Regions from separate parts of the Streptomyces sp. NPDC051636 genome, predicted to be linked through region 2. Evidence: riboswitches for the same ligand, from Rfam matches in the RefSeq annotation. Region 2 holds a riboswitch; each other region holds the start of a gene.
What was found. A riboswitch is a leader RNA that binds a small molecule or an ion and turns the genes downstream of it on or off. The one in region 2 is predicted to bind cyclic di-AMP.
Positions count from the first base shown of each region.

Region 1 (6,197 bases), on a different contig from region 2:
GTGGTGGTCAACTCCGGGACGAACGCCTGGTGGTGGTGGACGCTCTTCGGGGACATCGGCCCGGACGCGGCGGAGGCGTTCGCCTGCACCCGGCGCTCGATGCGCGCCCTGGTCGAGGTGATGCTCGCGCGCGCGGAGGCCGACGGAACGACTCCGCGGGCCGCCGCGCACGCCCTCGCGGCCGACCGGCTGCCGGTGATCGCGGAGCGTTTCGGCTGGTACCGGTGACCGTGCCGCCGCCGGACAGGCCCTAGGGTGACCGCGTGGCGAGAGTGCGGTTGAGCGTGGCGGAGCGGCGGGAGGAACTGCTGCGGGCCGCCGTCGAGCAGATCGAGGCGCGGGGCGTGGCGGCGGTACGGATCGCCGACGTGGCCTCGTCGCTCGGCGTGAGCAACGCGCTGGTCCTCTACCACTTCCAGACCAAGGAGAAGCTGGTCGCAGCCGCCTTCACGTACGCGGCCGAGGGCGACCTCGCCCACCTGCGCAAGCTGCTGGGCCGCCGTACGTCCGCGCTGCGCCGGCTGCGGGCCGCCGTGCGCTGGTACGCGCCCACCGGCCAGGCCAAGGGCTGGCGGCTGTGGATCGAGGGCTGGGCGGTGGCACTGCGCGAACCCGGCCTCCAGGAGGTCACCCGTGACCTGGACCGGCAGTGGAAGGCGGCGATCGCCGAAGTCATCGCCGAGGGGGTCGCCGCGGGCGAGTTCCACTGCCCGGACCCGACCGGCTCGGCCCTGCGCCTGACGGCCCTGCTCGACGGCCTCGCCGTCCAGCTGACGTCGTACGCGGGCGCGGTAGCCCGGTCGCGGGCCCAGGAATGGATGGACGAGGCCCTCGCCCGGGAACTGGGCCTGGACCGCGACGGGTTGACGGAGGGGTAGCGTTCCACGGAGGGACGGTTCGGGCCGGGCCGCCCGGAGAGCCGCGCCCGGCTAGCCGGCGCGGAGCCCTCGTCCCGACTCCCGGCCAGTACGAACGGAGCCCGGGCAGCCCGCCGGCAGCGACTCCCGCAGACCTCCGTCCACGCCGAACCGCGGAGCGCCGTGCGCCCCCGCTCCGCCGTACGACGACACCGCGGCGGGACACCGTACGGGACCACCGTCGCCCCGCACGCGCGTACCCGCCGCCGTACACCCCGGCCATCCGCTGCCGGCCCCCGGAGGGAACCCGCTCAGGCCACCGAGGCGATCCGCATCTTGATGTCGTCCGGGGACAGCGCGCCCTTGGCCGTCACGTGGTCGCCGGACGATTCGCCGCGCAGGCGGCGGCCGATCCAGGGGACCAGGTACTCGCGGGCCCAGTGGACGTCGTCGCGGCGGACCTCGAGCGTGCCGCGAGGCGGGAGCGGGGGCCAGGGCTGCTCCGGGTCGGCCGGGATCTCGAGGCCGAGGACCTGGCCGGCGCGCAGGGCCACGCGCGTGTGCCCCTCGGGCGAGAGGTGCAGCCGGTCGTCGTCCCAGGCACGCCGGTCCTGGATCGTCTTGAGGGACCACAGGTCGAGCACGGGACAGCCGTACCGGTCGGCGATGGCCCGGACATGCCCGTTGTACGTGGCGATCTTGCCGCGCAGGTGCTTGAGCACGGGCACGCCACGGGTGTCGAAGCCGGTCGTCACCATGACCGTGCCGGCGACGGAGGCGAGTTGTGCCACCGCCCGCTCGAAGCGCTCGGCCACCTCGTCGGGGTCGGTTCCGGGGCGGATGATGTCGTTGCCGCCCGCGCAGAAGGAGACCAGGTCCGGGGCGAGTTCGACGGCCCGCGGGAGCTGGTCCGCCATGATCTGGTCGAGCAGCTTGCCGCGCACCGCGAGGTTCGTGTACCTGAAGTCGCCCTCGGGCCGCCGGTCCGCGAGCAGTACCGCGAACCGGTCGGCCCAGCCGACGAACGCCCCATCGGGGCCGGGGTCGCCCACGCCCTCGGTGAAGCTGTCCCCCACCGCCACGTACGACCCGATCACTGATCTGTTGTCACTCTTCGAATCGTCTGCCACATCGGACCATGATTCACCTTGGGGTGTGACTTACGCGACCGTAATACGGGCTTGACGGTCGGTGAGATAAGCCACTCCTCCGGCATGCGTCATCCGGGAATACGCCACACCCGGAAGCCGGTGATCCGAGACGATCCGGACGCGCTGGGGTTCGTTCGCGACGAGCAGGGGCCCGGTGCAGTCGTAGACCAGGGGGCGGACCCCGGCGTCGCCGACGTAACGGCGCAGCCGGGTGGTGGTGTTGGAGTTGGCGCCGTAGCCGGCGTAATACGTCTTCAGGTAGTCGTACTCCTCGAGCCCGCCTCCCCGCGGCGTCGCGAAGAGGTCGCCGGGGAAACGGACGCCGGCCGCGTTCCAGAAGTTGTTGAGGTCCGAGACGCGGCCGTTGGCCCCGCCCTGCGACGCCGGCGGGGCGGTGTACTCCAGGACGTACGGCCCTTCGAGCCACCGGCGGAACCAGACCGTCGCGCCGCTGGGCACGTCGATGTCCAGCAAGCCGTGGGAGGCGGTGACGCTGCCGCCGTCCTGCAGTTCGGTCACCCACTGGCCGAGACCGTGCCGGAAGTCGTCGTGGGCGGGGTGCGGGCTGCCGGACAAGGGCCCCCAAGGCTGCAGAAGGCCTTGCTCCTGATGGAGGTCACTGTGCCCGGGCCCCGGCCCCGCTGTCGACACACCGAAGGCCGGACCCGGGGATCGGGGGTCCGGCCTTCGGTCACCCAGGGACGGGCGACGCGGTCGTCAGGCGACGGCGACGCCGTGCGAGCGGAGGTAGGCGACGGGGTCCACGTCCGAGCCGTAGTTCGGCGTGGTGCGGATCTCGAAGTGCAGGTGCGGGCCGGTCACGTTGCCGGTCGCGCCGGAGAGGCCGATCTGCTGGCCCGCGGCCACGGTCTGGCCGGCCGAGACGGAGAGCGAGGAGAGGTGGCCGTACTGGGCGTAGTAGCCGTCGGCGAGCCTGATCACGACCTGGTTGCCGTAGGCGCCGCCCCAGCCCGCGGAGACGACCGTGCCCGCACCCACGGCCTTCAGCGAGGTGCCGGTCGGGACGACGAAGTCGACGCCCGTGTGGTGGCCGCTGGACCACATGCTGCCCGCCACGTGGTAGCCGGTGCCGACGGTGGCGCTGGCCACGGGGAGCGTGAAGCCGGCGGAGGTGTTCGCCGACGCGGGGGACGACGACCGGGACGCCGACTGCGACTGGGACCGCGACGTGGACCCGGACTCCGACTGCGACTTCGACTTCACGGACGACGAAGACCCGGCGGAGGCGGAGGACTTGCCGCCCGTCTGCGCGGCCTTCTTGCCGAGCGTGAGCTTCAGGCCGGGGTGGATCAGCGAGGGGTCGCTGCCGACGGCCTCGCGGTTGTCCTCGTAGAGCCGGTGCCAGCCGCCGCTGACGTGCTGCTCGTCGGCGATCTTGGAGAGGTAGTCGCCGGTCCTCACCGTGTAGGTGCGTGCGCCCGGCTGTGCCGCGGAGACCTTCTTCCCGGCCACCGGTACGGTCTGGACGGCCTTTTCCGAAACGGAATCCTTTGCGGTGGCCGCGTGGGCACCGGTGGCGCCCATGAGAGGCAGGGCGAGCGCGGCGCCGCCCGTGCCGGCGACGGCGATCGAGCGCGTGAAACGCCGGGTCTTGGGACGGCGGTGTTTACCCTTCGCGGGCATGGCGAATTCCTCTCCGACGCCTGCGAGGTGAGCTGTCGGGTTCGGGCTGGAGCTGCCCGGCCGCGCGCGGGGCGCGGCTTCACCCCTAGCCGTCCCGGAGACCGGAACAGGCAGTCGTACCTGGTGGGTCCCCCGCTCCTGCCGTGCACGGGTGAGTGTGTGCGGGCTCCGGGCGGCGGCAGGATTCGGCGTTCCGTCCGGATTGATGGCGAACGTAAGCGAGCAGGACGCGAAGGGACAACCAGATGGTTCCCTCTGTCCGCGTTTCACGTGATCCGTTACGGGAATTCCCGGTCACCCTCCGTGAATTCGATGCGTCTTCGTTGCATCAAATCCCAGGAAGATCCCGCGGATTACGTGGACATGACGCGCGACGGACGGTCACGAATATGACGCTCCTCACGCACCCCATCCCCATGGCCCCCTAATTCACAGCGACTTGGAATGAAGGGTCTAATTCGGACAGAAAGCTCAGATGCGACACAGGCGGAGAACCGTCGCATCGAAGTCGCCGCGCAGCCCGGTGCGCAGCCCGTGGTGCAGCAGCACGGCACCCCGGTGAACTTCGCCCGTTTCGCGGCATTCGTACGACGCCGTGGGGTCGAGGCCGCGCAGCCGCAGCGCCGGGACCGGCTCGCCGTACCGCTGCGCCTGGAGCCAGGCGAGGACGACGGCCTCGTCCCCGAGCTCGCGGAAGCGCAGCCGGAGTTCGCCGTCGTCGGTGTCGTACGTCTCGAGGCCCACTCGGTATCGCGCCGCTGTCCGGCGCGCAAGGACGGGGCGGGCCTGACGAAGCGGGGGCCGCCCTCGACCGGATACTCCTCGCGGCCGTCGAGCGGGGACTCGAAGGGCCGGTAGCCGGGCAGCGGGTGCTCGGCGAGGGCCTCGGCGTCGGCGAGCGCGATCCTGGGGCCCCAGTGGAGCCAACATCATCAAGCGCTCTTGGCCGCGGAGGCAACGCCTGTGGACAACTCATTGCCCGGGAAAACCGATGTCGTATCGTCGACAGGGTGCCCGCCGACGAGCCGCGACGGCGGGAACGGCTGGGAGGAGCCCCCGTGACGCAGCAGATCCCGTCGACCGAACCGGAGCTGACCGGAGTGCGCAACTTCCGGGACGTGGGCGGTCTGCCCACGGTGGACGGACGGCGGGTGCGCTACGGGGTGCTGTTCCGCAGCGGGCACCTCGCGCACGCGACCGACGAGGACGCGGCGTTCCTCGCCTCCCTCGGGCTGCACACCATCTTCGACTTCCGCAACGCGGCCGACCACAGGCTCGAGGGACCGGACGTCGAACTGCCCGGCGTGCGCAACGTGAACCTGCCGCTGAGCGACCCGGCGGACGGCGCCGAGTTCTGGACGATGGTCCGCGACGGCGACCTCGACCAGCTGCGCGCGCTCCTCGCGGACGGCAAGGCGGCGAACCGGATGATCGCCTCCTACCGCAAGATCATGAAGGAGCGCACCGCCGAGCACTCCCGGGTGCTGCACGCGCTCGCCGAGGACAGCGTCCCCGCCCTGATGCACTGCGCGGCCGGCAAGGACCGCGCAGGCCTGTCCATCGCCGTCACACTGCTCGCCGTGGGCGTGGAGCGGGACGCGATCCTGGCCGACTACCTGGAGTCGAACGCCAAGCACCGCCGCTACAAGGTGCGCCGCAGCGGCAGCTCCGACTCGGCGTACTCCTCCGAGGTCATGGAGCTCCTCGGCCCGCTGTTCGACGCGCGTGCCGAGTACCTGACGGCGGCGTTCGAGACGGTCGAGGAGACGTGGGGCGGCGTGGACGCCTACCTGGAGCAGGGGCTCGGGGTCACGCCGGAGATCCGGGAACGGCTGCGGGAGCGGCTGCTCGACTGACGAAGTTCCGCAGGGCGGTCAGCCCTTCGCGCCCACCGCGAACAGCAGGTAGACGAAGGCTGCCAGGATGTGGCCGACGGCGATGTAGATGATCAGCCGGACCCACAGGGCGCGGGGGAACTTCTCCTCCAGGTCGGTCATGTCAGGTCTCCGGTCAGGGGGCCCAGGCACAGGGCGGCCGTGGGGCTCTGCAGCAGGGTGTGGACGAAGAGGAGCTCGACGCCGTCGTGGTCCTCGGCGGCGAGGCGGTGCGGGGTCAGCGAGTCGAAGTGCGCGCTGTCGCCGGGCGCGAGCAGGTGAGCGGTGTCCCCGAGGCGCAGCCTGAGCCGGCCCTTGAGGACGTACAGCCACTCCTCGCCCGGGTGCACGCGCACCATGTCGCCCTGGGAGCCGTACGGCACGCGGACGCGCAGGGCCTGCATCCCGCGGCCGGGTGCGCCGGACTGCCAGTACGTCCAGCCGCCCGCCCGGGTCGGTTCCATGTCGGCGGCGCGCACGATCGCGTCCCGGTCCGCGACCGTCTCGCCGAGCAGCTCCGAAACGGTCGTACCGTAGGTACGGGCCAGAGCGAGCAGCATCGGCAAAGAGGGCTGGCGCTGCCCGGTCTCCAGGCGGGAGAGGTGGGCGGGCGAGAGCCCGGCCGCGCGGGCCGCCGCCTCCAGGGTGAGGCCGGCGCGGCGGCGCAGCGC
Region 1 covers NZ_JBITDA010000004.1:50,736-56,932, forward strand. The annotation lists gene ACIBBH_RS09805 (Glu/Leu/Phe/Val dehydrogenase dimerization domain-containing protein) at 1-228, shown strand, start outside; gene ACIBBH_RS09810 (TetR/AcrR family transcriptional regulator) at 264-878, shown strand; gene ACIBBH_RS09815 (SGNH/GDSL hydrolase family protein) at 1,169-1,954, opposite strand; gene ACIBBH_RS09820 (DUF6250 domain-containing protein) at 2,018-2,584, opposite strand; gene ACIBBH_RS09825 (peptidoglycan DD-metalloendopeptidase family protein) at 2,726-3,652, opposite strand; cyclic di-AMP (ydaO/yuaA leader) riboswitch at 3,657-3,816, opposite strand; partial or broken gene ACIBBH_RS09830 (GH36 C-terminal domain-containing protein) at 4,124-4,336, opposite strand; gene ACIBBH_RS09835 (tyrosine-protein phosphatase) at 4,711-5,508, shown strand; gene ACIBBH_RS09840 (DUF6126 family protein) at 5,527-5,649, opposite strand; gene ACIBBH_RS09845 (helix-turn-helix domain-containing protein) at 5,646-6,197, opposite strand, start outside.
Region 1: linked by a shared signal. The riboswitch ahead of ACIBBH_RS09825 (peptidoglycan DD-metalloendopeptidase family protein) and the one ahead of ACIBBH_RS20205 (transglycosylase family protein) in region 2 are both predicted to bind cyclic di-AMP.

Region 2 (6,197 bases):
GCCGCGCCGGTCACTGCTGTCTTGCGAAAGGTCACCGCATGCTCTCCGGGAACGGTCGCCACCGTCGCCCCCGCCAGGCTCCGGCCCTCCTCGTCGCGGCCGGAGTGACCGGCTCCGCCATCGCCATCCCACTCCTCGGCGCCACCGCCGCCAACGCGGCCGACGGGACCACGTGGGACAAGGTGGCCGAGTGCGAAAGCGGCGGCTCCTGGAGCGCCAGCACCGGCAACGGGTACTACGGCGGCCTGCAGATATCCCAGGACGACTGGGACAAGTACGGAGGCCTCGACTACGCCTCCAGCCCCGACCAGGCCAGCCGCTCGCAGCAGATCGCGGTCGCCGAGAAGATCCTCGCCGACCGGGGCACCACCCCCTGGGCCACCTGCGCTCTGCTCTCCGGCCTTACGTCGAACTCCGGTTCGGTCGATGTGGACACCGGCGTCGGGGAGCCCGGATCATCCGGCTCCGGTGACTCATCCGGTTACTCCGGTTCATCCAATTCCTCCGGTTCCTCCCATTCTTCGGACTCCTCGTCCCACTCGTCGGACAGGTCCGGTTCCGCCTCGTCGTCCGGCCCGTCCTCCGACGCCTCCCCGTCGCCGAGTGCGAGCGCGGACGCCGACAGCGGTGTCACGGACGGTTCCTCCGACTCCGCGAAGTCGGACAAGTCGGCATCTTCCGACTCCAAAGACTCCCAGGAGAGCGGCAGCTCGTCCACGACGACCCCCAAAGTCGACGACTCGGACGATTCATGGCAGAGCGGGGGTTCTTGGAACCTTGTAGACACCGGAGCGATCAGCAGTGGCCGCCACCGGGGTGACAGTGCGGACGAAAGCGTGACAAACGGTCAGACCGCCAGCGCTTCCGGTCGTCACGCCTCACGCGACTACACCGTCCGCGCCGGTGACACCCTCGCCTCCATCGCCGACTCTGTTGACCTCGAGGGCGGGTGGCGGGCGCTCTACACCGCCAACAAGGACGCCATCGGCACCGACCCGAACAACATCACCCCCGGTCAGACCCTGGAAGTCGGTACCGAAACGGGCGAAAAGTAGCGGTACTTGACGCCCTGTTTTGTGCCCGATGTCCGGTTCGGTGAAAGTGTGGGATGAGTCTCAGAAGCCCTGATCGTCTTTGAAATTCGGCGGAGCGCGTGTCTACGGTCGTGACCGCTCGCCAATGCGAGCCCCGGCTGCCGCAACGCCGAATCCTGCCAGTGGCCGCCCGGGAACAGTCGTCGCGTCAAGCGCCGTAGGCAGGAGCGGGGGACCCAAGGTAAGTGCCGTGACCGGGAGTTGAGAGACGACCGGGACCGGCTGGGGGTGAAGCCGCGCCTCGCACGAGACACGTGTGAGGGGCGGCCGGGCAACTCAACCGGCCCGAACCCGACAGCTCACCTCGCAGGCGTCGGTGAGGGGATCGAACCATGCTGTTTTCCGGCAAGGGCAAGCACCGTCGTCCGTCCAAGGCCACTCGCGCCATCGCGCTCGCCGGTGTCACCGGCGTCGCCGTCGCCGCCCCGCTGATGGCGGCCGGCAACGCCTCCGCCGCCACCGCCTCCGAGTGGGACGCCGTCGCCCAGTGCGAGTCCGGCGGCAACTGGTCCATCAACACCGGCAACGGCTACTACGGCGGCCTGCAGTTCTCCGCCTCCACCTGGGCCGCGTACGGCGGCACCCAGTACGCCTCGCGCGCCGACCTGGCCAGTAAGTCGCAGCAGATAGCCGTGGCGGAGAAGGTCCTCGCCTCTCAGGGCAAGGGTGCCTGGCCGGTCTGCGGCAAGGGCCTGTCCAGCGCCACCTACAGCGGCGGCGCCAGCAGCTCCTCGAGCTCCTCGCCGAACAGCACCGGCACCCGTTCGACCACCGAGCAGCAGGCCTCCCGCTCCGCCGAGCGCCCGGCCGCCAAGAAGACCGTCACCACCCCGACCGGCAAGAAGGTCAAGAAGGGCGACGGCGAGTACAAGGTCGTCACGGGCGACACCCTCAGCTCGATCGCCGAGAAGCACCACGTCGCCGGCGGCTGGCAGAAGCTGTTCCAGCTGAACAAGGACATCATCGACGATGCCGATGTCATCTACCCGGGCCAGCAGCTGCACCTGAAGTGACCCCCGGCTCGTAGCCGAACCACAGCGCCCTCTTCCCGGGGCCTCCCCAGTGGAGGCCTCGTGAGGGTCACCCCCGTCCCCACGGGCTCCCCGCTCCGGTGCGTGTTCCCCCGTACGCACCGGGGCGGGGTTTTTTCTCCCCTCTTTGTTCCGCCGGGGAACAATGTGTACCGTCAGCCTGTCGTCACCGTGTCCACGGGACGGTCGGTCGGCTGCCGACGCCCCGGGGACGGTTAGGCTCTAGGCGCAGGGCACAGCCGTAAGGCACACAGCCCCGCACTTTCAGCGTCACATCCAAGAAGGAGATGCTCGTGCCGTCCATCGACGTCGTCGTAGCCCGGGAAATCCTGGACTCCCGAGGCAACCCCACGGTCGAGGTCGAGGTCGGCCTCGACGACGGCAGCACGGGGCGTGCCGCCGTTCCGTCCGGCGCCTCGACGGGCGCCTTCGAGGCCATCGAGCTCCGCGACGGTGACCCGAACCGCTACCTGGGCAAGGGCGTCGAGAAGGCCGTCCTCGCCGTCATCGAGCAGATCGGCCCGGAGCTGGTCGGCTACGACGCCACCGAGCAGCGTCTGATCGACCAGGCGATGTTCGATCTGGACGCCACCGACAACAAGGGCTCCCTCGGCGCCAACGCCATCCTCGGCGTCTCCCTCGCCGTCGCCCACGCCGCCTCCGAGGCCAGCGACCTCCCCCTCTTCCGCTACCTGGGCGGCCCGAACGCGCACCTGCTGCCGGTGCCGATGATGAACATCCTGAACGGCGGCTCGCACGCCGACTCCAACGTGGACATCCAGGAGTTCATGATCGCCCCGATCGGCGCGGAGTCCTTCTCCGAGGCGCTGCGCTGGGGCGCCGAGGTCTACCACACCCTGAAGAAGGTCCTGAAGAACAAGGGCCTGGCCACCGGCCTCGGCGACGAGGGCGGCTTCGCCCCGAACCTCGGCTCCAACCGCGAGGCTCTCGACCTCATCCTCGAGGCCATCAAGGAGGCCGGTTACGCCCCCGGCGAGCAGATCGCCCTCGCCCTCGACGTCGCCGCGTCCGAGTTCTACAAGGACGGCGTCTACGTCTTCGAGGGCAAGGAGCGCTCCGCCGCCGAGATGACGGAGTACTACGCCGAGCTCGTCGAGGCGTACCCGCTCGTCTCCATCGAGGACCCGCTGTTCGAGGACGACTGGGAGGGCTGGAAGACCATCACCGCCAAGCTCGGTGACAAGGTCCAGCTCGTCGGGGACGACCTGTTCGTCACCAACCCCGAGCGCCTGCAGCGCGGCATCGAGGACGGCGCCGCCAACGCCCTGCTGGTCAAGGTCAACCAGATCGGCTCGCTGACCGAGACCCTGGACGCCGTCGAGCTGGCCCAGCGCAACGGCTACAAGTGCATGATGTCGCACCGTTCCGGCGAGACCGAGGACGTCACCATCGCCGACCTGGCCGTCGCCACCAACTGCGGCCAGATCAAGACCGGCGCCCCGGCCCGCTCCGAGCGCGTCGCCAAGTACAACCAGCTGCTGCGCATCGAGGAGATCCTCGACGACGCGGCGGTGTACGCGGGCCGCAGCGCCTTCCCGCGCTTCAGGGGCTACGAAGAGGTCTCCAAGGGCTGACCCAACCGGTCAGGCCCGAGTAGGGCCTAGCCAGTCGTACGTACGTCCCCGTACCCGGTCCCGTACCGTGTCCGGGGACGTACGCACGTAGGAAGCACGCAGGGGAGGCGGAGAGCCAGATGGCCGCGAAGGAACGGGACCGTTTCTCCACCGCGACCAGGATCCGGCTGCTCGGCGAGCAGACGGCGGCCCGGGTCTACCGCTCCCAGACCAAACGGCAGGCCCGCCGCTCCCGGCTCACCAGCCGGGCCGCGCTGCTCGCCCTCGTGGTCTGCTCGCTGGTGGTGGCCCTGGCCTACCCGATGCGGCAGTACGTCTCCCAGCGCGCCCAGATCGCCGACCTGGAGCGGCAGAAGAAGCAGGCCGGCGAACGGGTCGAGCAGCTGCGCGATCTCAAGGCACGCTGGCGGGACGACGCGTACGCCGAGCAGCAGATCCGGCGGCGGCTGCACTATGTGATGCCGGGGGAGACCGGATACGTCGTGATCGACCCGGACGCGGCCAAGCAGGCGCGCGCCGACCTGGTGGCGGCCGACCGCCCCTGGTACGCGAACGTCTGGGACGGGGTCGACAAGTCCGACGCCTCCGACCAGTGAACCCACAGAGAGACTTTCGTACAGGCATGGAAACGCCCCCGCCCCACACCCCGCGCACCGAACCCACCGAGGCGGACGTCGAGGCCTTCAAGCAGCAGCTCGGGAGGCCGCCGCGCGGACTGCGCGCGATCGCGCACCGGTGCCCCTGCGGGCAGCCGGACGTCGTCGAGACGGCCCCCCGGCTGCCCGACGGCACGCCCTTCCCGACGCTGTACTACCTGACGTGCCCGCGCGCCGCGTCGGCCATCGGCACGCTCGAGGCCGACGGCGTGATGAAGGAGATGACGGAGCGGCTGGCCACCGACCCGGAGCTCGCGGCCGCCTACCGCGCCGCCCACGAGGACTACATCCGGCGCCGGGACGAGATCGAGGAGCTGACGGGCTTCCCCAGTGCGGGCGGCATGCCGGACCGGGTGAAGTGCCTGCACGTCCTCGTCGCCCACTCACTGGCCGCCGGCCCGGGCGTCAACCCGCTGGGCGACGAGGCGCTGGCGATGCTGCCGGAGTGGTGGCGCAAGGGGCCGTGCGTCGTTCCGGCCGCCGACGAGTGACCGTGGCTCCGCTGCCGTTCCCGGGGGCCGCACCCCAAGATCCCCCTTCGGCCTGAACGGCCTCGTCCACAAGCGCCGGACGGGCCAGGACATGCCGGCCGGCGCTGCAATGCCTCCCGATCACAGAAGGGCCCACCCATGACCCGCGTCGCCGCCATCGACTGCGGTACGAACTCCATCCGTCTGCTCGTCGCCGACGCGTACCCGGAGACCGGTGAACTCGTCGAGCTGGACCGGCGTATGACCATCGTGCGGCTCGGGCAGGGCGTCGACCGCACCGGGCGGCTCGCCCCTGAGGCACTGGAGCGGACCTTCGCCGCCTGCCGTGAGTACGCGGCGGTCATCAAGGAACACGGCGCCGAGCGGCTGCGCTTCGTCGCCACCTCCGCCTCCCGCGACGCCGAGAACAGGGACGAGTTCGTGCGTGGGGTCGTCGGCATCCTCGGGGTCGAGCCCGAGGTGATCACCGGTGACCAGGAGGCCGAGTTCTCCTTCACCGGCGCCACGAAGGAGCTGACGGGGCGTGAGGACCTCGCGCGGCCCTTCCTCGTGGTGGACATCGGCGGCGGCTCCACCGAGTTCGTCGTCGGCGACGACCACGTACGCGCCGCACGTTCCGTCGACGTCGGCTGCGTGCGGATGACCGAGCGGCACCTGGTGCGCGACGGCAAGGTGAGCGACCCGCCCACCGAGGAGCAGATCGCCGCGACAAGGGCGGACATCGAGGCGGCCCTCGACCTCGCCGAGGAGACGGTCCCGCTGCGCGAGGCGCGCACGCTGGTCGGGCTCGCCGGCTCCGTCACCACGGTGTCGGCGATCGCGCAGGACCTGCCCGAGTACGACTCCGAGGCCATCCACCACTCCCGGATCCCCCGCGACCGCGTCCGCGAGATCACCGGTGGGCTGCTCCACTCCACCCACGCCGAGCGCGCGGCGATCCCCTCCATGCACCCGGGGCGGGTCGACGTCATCGGCGCCGGTGCCCTCGTCCTGCTCGCGATCATGGAGCGGATCGGTGCCGAGGAGGTCGTTGTGAGCGAGCACGACATCCTCGACGGCATCGCTTGGTCGGTGGCCTGACTCTCATTTATTACCGATCAGTAGCCGTCGGGTGAGCAGGTCGGATAACGTTTGAGCGGCACCGAGGAGCCTTCGCGGGCCCCTCCGTGACGCCCCGCCGGAAAAGTTCGTGAAGTTCTTCACAAGGAATTCGGCCCGCTCGAGGGATCCAAGAGGTTCTCTTGAGCCGTTCGGGGGTCCAACAGGCCCGGGAGCGCCCTCAGGAGAACGTTGCGGACCGGTGTCCCGCAGGAGTCCCGCAGAGGTGTTT
Region 2 covers NZ_JBITDA010000010.1:216,519-222,715, forward strand. The annotation lists gene ACIBBH_RS20200 (transglycosylase family protein) at 39-1,055, shown strand; cyclic di-AMP (ydaO/yuaA leader) riboswitch at 1,238-1,422, shown strand; gene ACIBBH_RS20205 (transglycosylase family protein) at 1,427-2,107, shown strand; gene eno (phosphopyruvate hydratase) at 2,419-3,720, shown strand; gene ACIBBH_RS20215 (septum formation initiator family protein) at 3,840-4,316, shown strand; gene ACIBBH_RS20220 (DUF501 domain-containing protein) at 4,343-4,867, shown strand; gene ACIBBH_RS20225 (exopolyphosphatase) at 5,006-5,947, shown strand.

Region 3 (6,197 bases), on a different contig from region 2:
CGGCCAGGCCCGCGGCCGCCGCCTCGGAGGCCTCGTCGGGCTTGAGCCAGGTGTACTTCAGGATGTCGGCCTTGGAGCCGAGCCGCTGTGAGCAGTAGGAGCAGTCCTCCGGGCACAAGCCGGACTTGAGGTTGACCAGATAGTTGAGTTTCACGCGCCGGCCGAACCAGTGCCGGCGCACCTTGCCGGCCGCGGCCACCACATCGAGTACGTCGTCGTCGGAGGTGGCCAGTACGGCGAGTGCTTCCTCGCGGGTCGGCAGCTCGCGCCGAAGCCCCTTGTCCACCAGCGTGTTCAGCAGGTTCATGAGGTCCGATCCTGTCCTACGTGACCGCCCGGGGCCAAGGAGAGTTTGCACAACGGAGACGGTTCACCGTGTGGGTATTGCCACACCCTGGGCGACTGGCCGTCCGGCTAGTGTCTGTCCACTGCCTACAAAATCCCCGGAGGAGTCATGGCGTTCGGCTGGATCGACGACCAGGCGGAGCAGCGCCGCCGCGCCGGACTGGTGCGGAGCCTGCGGCCCCGGGTCGCCGACTCACCGCTCCTCGACCTCGCGAGCAACGACTACCTGGGCCTGGCCCGCCATCCCGAGGTCACCGAGGGGGCCGCGGCGGCGGCGCGGACCTGGGGCGGCGGCTCCACCGGGTCCCGGCTGGTCACCGGCACGACCGAGCTGCACACCGAGCTGGAGCGCGAGCTGGCCGACTTCTGCGGCTTCGAGGCGGCCCTGGTGTTCTCCTCCGGGTACGCCGCCAACCTCGCCGCCGTCACCACGCTGGCGCCGCACGGCTCACTGATCGTCTCCGACGCGGGCAACCACGCCTCCCTCATCGACGGCTGCCGGCTGGCCCGGGGCGCCACGCAGGTCGTGGGGCACGCCGACCCGGACGCGGTGCGCAAGGCGCTGGGCACGCGTGAGGGGCCCGCGGTGGTCGTCTCCGACACGGTGTTCTCGGTCGACGGGGACGCGGCACCGCTGGCGGCGCTCGCCGAGGCGTGCCGGGAGCACGGCGCGGGGCTGCTCGTGGACGACGCCCACGGCCTGGGCGTCCTGGGCGAGGGCGGCCGGGGCGCTCCGTACGCGGCGGGGCTCGCGGGCGCCGACGACGTGGTGGTGACGGTCACCCTGTCCAAGTCGCTGGGCAGCCAGGGCGGCGCCGTGCTCGGCCCGGCCCGGGTGATCGACCACCTGGTCAATGCCGCACGAACGTTCATTTTCGACACGGGCCTCGCCCCCGCCGCGGCGGGCGCGGCCCTGGCGGCCCTCCGACTGCTGCGCCGGGAGCCGGAACGGGCGGCGCGGGCACGTTCGGTGGCCGCCGAACTGCACGCACGCCTGACCGCCGCGGGTCTGGAGGCGGTGCGTCCGGACGCCGCGGTGGTCTCCGTGCGTGCCCCGTCCCCGGAGCAGGCCGTGCGCTGGGCGGCCGACTGCCGGGCGGCAGGCCTGGCCGTGGGCTGCTTCCGTCCTCCTTCCGTGCCCGACGGCATCTCACGGCTCAGGCTGACCGCGCGAGCGGACCTCTCCGGGGCCGAGATCGAACGCGCTGTACGAGTGATCGGCGCTACGCGACCATGAGTCGGCGTGACACGGTCGTGCACCGCCTGGGCGGAAACGGGTCAGTGCGAGGTCACCGGAGCGCGGCGACGAACCCCGCCCAGCTCCCGGGGGAGAAGAGCAGCGCGGGTCCGGCCGGGTCCTTGGAGTCGCGCACGGCGAGCAGCCCGGTCCAGGGACCGGAGTGCGGCCGGGCCGTCTCCACGCAGTTGTTCGCTCCGGTGCTGTAGCTGCTGCGCAGCCACCGCACACCGTGCAGATCGGTACTGGAAGGTACGTTCCGAGGCAGTGCAGACATGGTGCCTCCTTACGAGCCGTCACCTATCCCGGCGATGTAATCCAACGAGTCCTCGGGTGAAAGGGCGTGGATCTGAAGGGTGTTGAAGGCCTCTGAGTAAGCCTGGAGGTCTTCTTTCCGTTCCAAGTAGAGGCTACTCGTCAAGTGGTCCAGAACAACCACATCCAGATCAGAAGTGCTCGGAAATGAGAAGATAACGAAAGGGCCGGTGATACCGATGTGCGCCCCGGCGGCAAACGGCAGCACCTGGAGCCTGACTTGAGGCAGATGCGCCGCCTCCACGAGCCTGTGGAGCTGCCGCGCCATCACGTCCGGCCCGCCGACCTCCCGCCGCAGCACCGCCTCGTCCAGGACGGCGCTGAGCTCCAGCGGCGGATCCGACTGCAGCACGTCCTGCCTGGCCAGCCGCACCTCCACCAGCGTGTCCAGCCGCTCCTCGGTGTCGTCGACGCCCCCGCCCACGGCCGCCCGGGTGACCGCACGGGCGTACTCAGGCGTCTGCAGCAGCCCCGGAACCACCGATGTCTCCAGGGTGCGCATCCCGCTCGCCTGCGACTCCAGGCTGATGAAGTCCCGGTAGGTGGGGGGCAGCACCCCGCGGTAGGCGTGCCACCAGTGGTGCCGGCCGCCGCCGTCGTGCGATCCCGCCAACACCAGGAGCAACTCGCGCAGTTGGCGGTCGGTCACGCCGTAGGCATCCAGGAGTAACCGCACATCGGCCGGTTTCACTCCGCTGGCGCCCGTCTCGATCCGGCTCACCTTCGACTGGTGCCAGCCCACCAGACGGGCCGCCTCACCACTGGTGAGGCCCGCACCGGTGCGCAGCGCGCGCAGTTCGGCGCCCAGTTTCCGGCGGCGCACCGCGGGACCGTTCTGCATGGGCCACTCCTTACTCGCCATTACTCCTTATGTGCCGCCCGCACAGGGTGTGCCGTCGCAGAGTTCACCGCTTCGAGCGACAGATATATGCACTTCTTGGTGGATCCCACCCGTGACCGGCGCGCTGATGGCAGTCTGGCGATGAAGCACCAGTCCGGGACCGTACTCGAACCATCCGCTCCTGTCGGACTGCGGTCCCGTGGGAAAGGGACGACGTCGCCATGGCAGACCATTTGGAAGCATCCGTCACTCTGCCGAGCGATCCCGCCTCGGTCTACGCCGCCCGCACGTACGTGGTGGGCACCCTGGCGGAGTGGGGCCTTCCGGCGGACACGGACGTGGCCGACACCATCCGGCTCATCGTCTCCGAACTCGCCACCAACGCCGTACAGCACACTTTGGGGCAGTCACCCACCTTCACGGTGGACCTCGCGCTCGACCGTGACGAACATCTGCGCATCGGCGTCACCGACAGCCACCCCCGCTTCCCGAAGAGACTCCCGGCCGCCGTGCAGCAGGACAACGGCCGCGGCATGGTCATCATCCGCTGGCTGACGGCCGAGTGCGGCGGCAGGCTCAGGGTGCGCCCCACGCGCGAGGGGGGCAAGACGGTCCTCATCGAGCTTCCGTGGACACTTCCGGCCCGCCCGGTGACGCCGGCCGGCCAGCAGGAGCCGTAGGGGTTGTCCGGCAGGGTCTCCGCGCCGTGCCGGGCCGGGTGGTACGGGCCGCCACGCTGATCGGCGGCGGAGCGGCCGGCGGCGGCCGGGAGGGCGCACGGCTCAGGGGGCCGGCGCTGACGGCTCCGAGGGCGGCCCGCTCCTGAGGCCGTCGCCGTCTGACCTCGGGTCAGCCCGGGTCGCCAGCAGAGGGGGTGACGGCACGCCAGGCACCGCCCACCCCCTCTGCCGCGGGTCAGCTGACCCGGCCGTACCAGACGCTCTTCGTCCAGATCTTCTGCAGCCTCACCACGTCCCCGGTCCTCGGGGCGTGCCAGATCTTTCCCTTCCCGGCGTAGATGCCGACGTGGTAGACGCTCGAGCCCGAATGGAAGAAGACCAGGTCACCGGCCTTGCGGCTCTTGGCGGAGATGTGATGCGTCTTGTTGTACTGCTGGGCGGCCGTCCGCGGCAGCTTCTTGCCCGCCTTCTTGAACGAGTACAAGGTGAGACCGGAGCAGTCGAACCTGCGGGGGCCGGTGGCGCCCCACTGGTACGGCGCGCCCTTCTTGGACGCCGCGACCTGCAGTGCCTTCGTCGCCGGAGCCGCGGCCGCGGCGTCGGAGGCGACACCGGGTACGACTATCGAGCCGCCGACGGCGGCGATGGCGAAGGCCGAGGCAGTACCGGCCCGGGCCATGAGCGACGGGACACGATTGAGCGCAGTCATGCGCAACCCTTCGTCAGCCGCCTGTGAAGGATGACCTGTCGGATTCGGGCTGGCGAAGTTGCCCGGCCGCGTTGCCGCGGCTTCACCCCAAGGGCCGTTCGGAGGCGAACGAACGTCCGCTCCGGCGACCCGTCTTGCTTGGGTCCTCCACTCCTGCCGATCCACTCCTGTCGACCGGTCATCCAGGCGGCGGCAGGACTCGGCGTCCGCCCGGACCGCCCCACCGCTGTGGCGGGGGCTTGTCGTCAGACAGGGATCTTCGCCCACAGCTGTCCGAAAATCCCAACGGAACCGGGGATTTGTGGTGTTACTCACCACTCACCCGTTCGGGTGGACAGGCCTGCGTTCGAGTCGCTGCCGGGACGGCCGCGCACCCCCGGACCAGGGCGAAAGCACTTCCCGAGGCCCGTCGGCCGGGCGATGTGCGCAAGCTCGGGAGCCCTGAAAAAGGAGGCGCGGCTACTCCGGACGTGGGTACGTCCTTTGGGTCGTTTCGACTCAGTCCCGAAGGTGCAAGCGTCAACCGGCGCCGTCCGGTGGCACGGTGACGCGCGCGGTCCGGCGCTCGCCGTCCAGTACCCGAAGCGCCCGCGCCAGGGTGGGCGCATGCAACTCCGTCTCGCCCCGCTGGTGCATCAACGCCAGCGCGTCGCGCAGCTCTGTCGCCTTGCGCACCAGCGCCTGGGCGGCCCGCAGTCCGCTGTAGGTGTGGCCGTGCTGCGCCGGATTGATCCGGCCCAGCAGGTCTACCGCCTCCAGATAACGGTCGATCAACTCACCCTCGGCCCGGGTCAGCGCGGGCAGCGGCGGCAGCTCCGGTGGCAGCATCGGCGGCTCACCTCGTGCCCGGGGCCGTGGCGCGCGGGGCCTTGCGGCTGGGGATGATCCCGTCCACCAGTCCGTACTCCAGCGCGCCCCGTGCATCCAGCACCAGGTCCCGCTCGAGGTCCGCGTGGATCTGCTCCGGGCTGCGGCCCGTGTGGCGAACGAGCATTCCTTCCATCAGGGTGCGCACCCGGGCCAACTCCTCCGCCCGGATGATGAGATCGCTCGGCTGCCCCTGTGCGGGCTCGGCCAGCGACGGCTGCTGGAGCACCACCCGTGCGCCCGGCAGCGCGAACCGCTTGCCCGGCGTGCCGGCGGCCAGCAACACCGCGGCGGACGAACCCGCCTGGCCCAGGCAGACCGTCTCCACGTCGCAGCTGACGTACCGCACGGTGTCGTAGATCGCCGTCATGGCGCTGAACGAGCCGCCGGGGGAGTTCACGTACAGCGAGATGTCCCGGTCGGGTGCGTGGTGCTCGAGGTGCATGAACTGCGCCATGACGTCGTTGGCCGCGGTGTCGTCGATCGGCGAGCCGAGGAAGACGATCCGCTCCTGCAACAGCTTCGAGTACGGGTCGAGCGTGCGGTGCCCGGTGCTGGTGCGTTCGCTGAACTCGGGCAGGACATAGCGGGCGGACGGTCGGGTCATGACGTACCCCTCCTCATGGCAGAGCCGTCTCCGGTGGGCTCTCTCGCCAAAAATGTACAGGACGTACAGACTGAACTGGACGGGTCTCGGGTGCTCGGCTCCGGATGTCCTCAACTTCCCAGCAGTACATGGGCGATTTGCGAAGATAGGCTGGAGTAGACAGCGATCATTTCCGGGGCGAGCCCGGAGGTGGGGGTGGGCCGCCCGCCGTCGGAAGGCCCCGTACCCGTCGCCGTCCGCGTGCTCGGCGACGATCCCTGCGCGGACGTCGCCGTACTGGCGATCGGCTACCCGGAGTCCTTCGAGAACCCGGCCACGCAGAAGCCCGTCCACACCTCAGGCACCGTTCAGTCGCCGAACGTGCCCGCGGACCCCTCGCCGTCGCTTCCCCACTGCCCGGCGACCATCCAGCACTCCGCCACCGTCAACGCCGGAAACTCGGGCGGCCCGCTCCTCGACTCGGACGCCAAGGTGGTGGGCCTGAACACGCTGACGAACCCCGAGGCGCGGGGGCAGTACTGAGCGATCAGCAGCGATCGCGTGCGTCCGATGCTGGACGGGCTGGCCGCGGGGGACAAGAAGGACGATCCCGGGTG
Region 3 covers NZ_JBITDA010000015.1:61,093-67,289, reverse strand. The annotation lists gene bioB (biotin synthase BioB) at 1-307, opposite strand, end outside; gene ACIBBH_RS25010 (8-amino-7-oxononanoate synthase) at 455-1,582, shown strand; gene ACIBBH_RS25005 (DUF397 domain-containing protein) at 1,635-1,859, opposite strand; gene ACIBBH_RS25000 (helix-turn-helix domain-containing protein) at 1,869-2,738, opposite strand; gene ACIBBH_RS24995 (ATP-binding protein) at 2,960-3,418, shown strand; gene ACIBBH_RS24990 (C40 family peptidase) at 3,654-4,127, opposite strand; cyclic di-AMP (ydaO/yuaA leader) riboswitch at 4,131-4,342, opposite strand; gene ACIBBH_RS24985 (hypothetical protein) at 4,647-4,955, opposite strand; gene ACIBBH_RS24980 (ATP-dependent Clp protease proteolytic subunit) at 4,963-5,601, opposite strand; gene ACIBBH_RS24975 (trypsin-like peptidase domain-containing protein) at 5,797-6,123, shown strand; gene ACIBBH_RS24970 (PDZ domain-containing protein) at 6,151-6,197, shown strand, end outside.
Region 3: linked by a shared signal. The riboswitch ahead of ACIBBH_RS24990 (C40 family peptidase) and the one ahead of ACIBBH_RS20205 (transglycosylase family protein) in region 2 are both predicted to bind cyclic di-AMP.